2 regions of the Paenibacillus sp. FSL H3-0310 genome follow, and region 2 is predicted to be linked to the other one. Evidence: predicted binding sites of a transcription regulator. Region 2 holds the regulator's gene; the other holds the start of a gene.
The links. Region 2 encodes Rex, which represses fermentation and respiration genes when NADH is low (regulators of the CRP and FNR family bind a similar motif). Its sites were predicted from a motif close to TTGTGAAATATTTCACAA; they were not measured.
Positions count from the first base shown of each region.

Region 1: MHH63_RS20530 (flavocytochrome c) is a predicted target of Rex. The motif match lies at 1,521-1,538, and genes of this name have one in related genera.

Region 1 is NZ_JBBODC010000002.1:237,664-239,870, reverse strand. It holds gene MHH63_RS20530 (flavocytochrome c) at 1-1,309, opposite strand, end outside; gene MHH63_RS20525 (spermine/spermidine synthase domain-containing protein) at 1,794-2,207, shown strand, end outside.
Region 2 is NZ_JBBODC010000001.1:1,595,740-1,597,946, reverse strand. It holds gene MHH63_RS07180 (amidohydrolase) at 1-783, opposite strand, end outside; gene MHH63_RS07175 (redox-sensing transcriptional repressor Rex) at 770-1,423, opposite strand; gene dinG (ATP-dependent DNA helicase DinG) at 1,554-2,207, opposite strand, start outside.

The DNA of each region.
Region 1 (2,207 bases), on a different contig from region 2:
GAGCAATTTTAATAGCGTAGAAAGGACCAGTGGACAGGTCATTGTCCATTCCTGTAGTTCTGCCAAATTCGGCATCCTTTTTATTCTTAACGGCGCTGTTCCAAGTATCAAGCGTTGTTGCCAGCTTATCCTCTGGAACACCGATTTCTTTGGCCAAAGCTTCGATGGAATCCGCCTGAATCACGAAGCCCATTTTGTCATATTGTTCAACAGCCTTCACACGGGATTTAACACCGGAATCAAAGACCAGCGTAGCTGCTTTATTAGGTAGTGTATTGATGGAAGCTGTTACTTTATCACGGGTATCCAATTCATTGGTGAACCGTGTACCTTCACTGGAAACAAGGATAGCGCCTTCCCCACGAACAGCTTCGCCGATGAGGTAGGATTTTTCTTGCTGCACAGTCGGGTGAACTTGGATTTGATCCATATCGACGGTTGTGCCGCCGAGTTTCTCAATCATCTTGATGCCGTCTCCGGTACTGCCGATTTGGTTAGTAGTAACGTAGCCTTCCAAGTCAGGTCTTACTTCGGAGATCAAATCCATATTGGCACCGAATCCGCCAGTGGTTACAACGACAGCATCTGCCGTAATTGTTTTTTCCTCTGTTTGGTTAAAGAGGACCTTGACGCCATTTACTTTGCCATCTTTTTCAGTGATTTCTTTGACATCAGCATTCACGAAAAGTGGGATTTCTTTCTCTTGTACGTTTTTTACTAAACCTTTGACAAGGTATTGACCCACAGCAGAGCCATCTTCAGGACGGTGTGTACGTTTTTCGTTCATGCCGCCTGTAATGGTGATATTGTTCAAGCGGATTCCGATGGAATCCAGCCAATCGATCGCACTCGCGGAATTATCAACGAAGAAACGAAGCATTTCTTTGTCGTTAGTGTCATGGCCACCTTTTAATGACTCTTCATAAAATAAATCATTGCTGTCTTCAATGTTTTGTTCTTTTTGGAATTTCGTTTCAGAAGCGTTCATTCCCGAAGAGGATTTGGTTGTGTTCCCGCCGGCAACCGGCATTTTTTCCAAAATAACAGGGTTCATGCCTTTCTCTTTGGCCTCAAGCGCCGCGGACATTCCCGCACCACCCGCACCAACAATGATGATATCATATTTATCTTTTAATTGATCGAATGGTGTGTAGCTTGCTTCAGATGCCCCGGAGACGGCTTCAACTTCTTTTTTCTCGTTGTTATTACTCTTGCTCTCGTTCACCTTGTCGTTTCCATTACCGCAACCTGCGGTAACGAGCATGACAGAGAGGACGAGACTCAGAGCACCAGCTGCTTTCTTTTTCATTGTTAACCCTCCACTTTTATATTTCTCTATTAAGATGTACCAAAAGAACCCGACAAAAAAGAAAGGAAGTATCAGAGGGAGTTGGAAGTGGAGAAGCGCGCGCGTCGCTGTTGTTCTCCAAACTTCAAATCTTCTACGGTTACGTCCACAGTTTCCATCGTTATTCTCTTTAGTTCATCTTCTTATTAAGTATACCATCAATCATGACTATTAGTGAAAGTTTTCACAAATTATACAAGTCGTCTATTCTAACATAGGTTAACGAAATATTGAGCAGATTAGCTGAAAAATGGACCATAAACCTTGCAATTAGAAGATTTTGACGTAAGATTTTCTCACTGTAGAAGTGGTAACTGTCACGGATTAGTAAAGCGGTTTTTGTTCTTCTGGATTTTTAAATGGTAAAATGAGAGTATTGCCTACTAGTCAATCTGGAAAGACTAACATGAGACATAGAAACAAATTCTAATTAATAGGTGAGAATATGGAATTTAATAATGTAATAAAAGAAAAAGTAAAAGAAGATAACTATAAAGTGTTTGCTTTACTAAGCCGCTATTTGAATAATACCCCCGACTTTATTAACAAAGAAGAAATTGAAGAAATCGTAAACTGTGGTGTATCTTATGAATACGCTTTTGGTTTAATGCTGGCTGCTGCTTTTGGGATGGATACGGTTGATAATGTTGATGATAAGGAATTGTTCAACCAATATTTTAGCAATATGCTTCATAAGCTTGATGCAAATGAATATTATGACAATCCATATTATAAAAATATCAAGATACCAACTATAAAGATTAATAATAGTGAATTAAAATATGAAAAATATAAACCTTTTGAAGGTTTTGTTTGCAATGATATCATCCGGACAGAAGAGGGAAGACAAATTCCTCAG
Region 2 (2,207 bases):
CTCAATCTCTTCATCATTTAAATGAACACCATGTGCAACTATCGAGGGACGTGTGAACATGCCAAGCTTCTCTAAGTGAGCTACAGGACGCAACCCGTAATCCGCCACATTTTGTTCCACTTCACGTTTCGTTTCGGACATATGCGTATGCATCGGTAAATCCAGATCATGCGCTGCCTGCACAAACTTAACCAGGAAGTCCGGAGGGCAAGTATAAGGGGCGTGTGGCGAGATCATAGTAGTAATTCTACCGTCAGCCTTTCCATGCCAGTTACGGGCAAAAGAAATCGCTTCCGCAAGCTTGTGATTCTGTACATCCTCTGGACATAACCCGATCACACCACGCATCAATACGGAACGGATACCTGATAACTCAGCTACCTCGGCTACTCGGTCCATATGATCATACATATCGAGGAAGGTCGTAGTTCCACCCTTCAGCATTTCCAATACAGATAAGGAGGTTCCCCAGTATACATCATCACCGGAGAACTTTTCCTCCATTGGCCACATCTTCTCCTGAAGCCACACTTGTAGCGCTAAATCATCTCCATATCCACGCAGCAAAGACATCGCCGCATGACCATGTGTGTTTACAAGTCCAGGCATGAACAGCAGACGGCTGCCATCAACCACTTGCACTCCAGCTTCCATCTGAGGCTCTTCTTTTCCTATGTAAGTGATTAAATCATCTTCAATAGTCATATATCCACTCAGAACCGGCTCATCCGTTCCCGGAGTCAGAAAATACCCGCCCTTAATTATCGTTTTATTGTTGTTCATGTTCACTTTCTTCCTTTCCATCCCGCAAGTAATAAGCAAGACTTTGCAGATCAGTTGTAAAATCAGCTGCATGCACCCGGATATTCGGTGGTGTCTTCAGAATCACAGGGGCAAAGTTCAAAATTGCTTCAATCCCAGAAGAAATGAGGATATCTGCTACATTTTGAGCTTCTGAATCAGGTACGGTAATAATGGCAATGCGAATACCTTGCTCACGAATTGTGCTGCCTAGTTCATCCATCGGTTGCACAGTAAGGGAGTTGATCTTACGTCCAACCTTAGGAGCGTACGAATCAAATATAGCCGTAATTTTCATAGTATCTTTGAGATATGCATTGTAATTAGACAAGGCATGTCCGAGATTACCTGCTCCAACTAAAGCTACATTAAGCTGTTGATCCAGCTTCAGGATATGACGGATTTTCTCAATAAGATACGTTACATCATATCCGATACCTTTTCTGCCGAAGTCACCAAAATATGCTAAATCCTTACGAATCTGTGCGGGATTAAGATCAAGCTTTTGTCCAAGTTCCTGAGAGGAAACTGTTAATATTTCGCGATTCTGGAGATCATTCAAAAAACGCAAGTACACAGGTAGTCTGCGAACAACGGCTTCTGATATTTTATCCGATTTCATATTTTTCCTCCTAAAAATAGTAATGTTCTTGTGAAAATCCATATTCAAACGTCTACCTCTCCTTATTAAGGACGGTACTGTAACACACCGCCCTTAAGGATAAGGAGGAGCTAAACTGAAGACGAGCGTTTTAAGAAGCGCCGCCATCCTCTAGCCATTCCGCTATGCGAGGGACCATTTGATCAGTAAGCATATGCTCCATTTTGGGACCAGGCAATGAATAAAGGAAATACTTCCCGTAATGAGATTCAATAACCCTTGTATCATAAACAATAACTATTCCGCGATCCTGCGCCGTGCGAACCAGTCTTCCGAATCCCTGCTTAAAACGAATAACCGCTTGAGGAACAGATAATTTCATGAACGGATTCTTCTTCTGGGCCTGTAATAACTCCGACTTCGCTTCCGCCAACGGGTGATTCGGCGGTTGAAATGGAAGTCTCACGATGGCCAGGCAAGTCAGTGCTTCACCTGGAATATCTACACCTTCCCAGAAGCTGCTCGTCCCCAGCAATACGGATGCTGCACTGTCCTGAAAGCGGCGGATCAGCTTGCTCCGGCTGCCACCTTCCACGCCTTGACCAAGCACCGTAATCTCTTGTGAGGCCAAAGCCTCTTTAAGCGGATCATATACCTGACGCAGCATTTTATAAGAAGTAAACAGAACCAGCATCCGCCCACGTGTTGTTTTAGCAGCTTCCGATAATGACTGTACGAGTGTATCGACAAATCGAGCATCGCCCACACTCCCCTTCACACTAGGAAAATCACGCGGTATAACTAG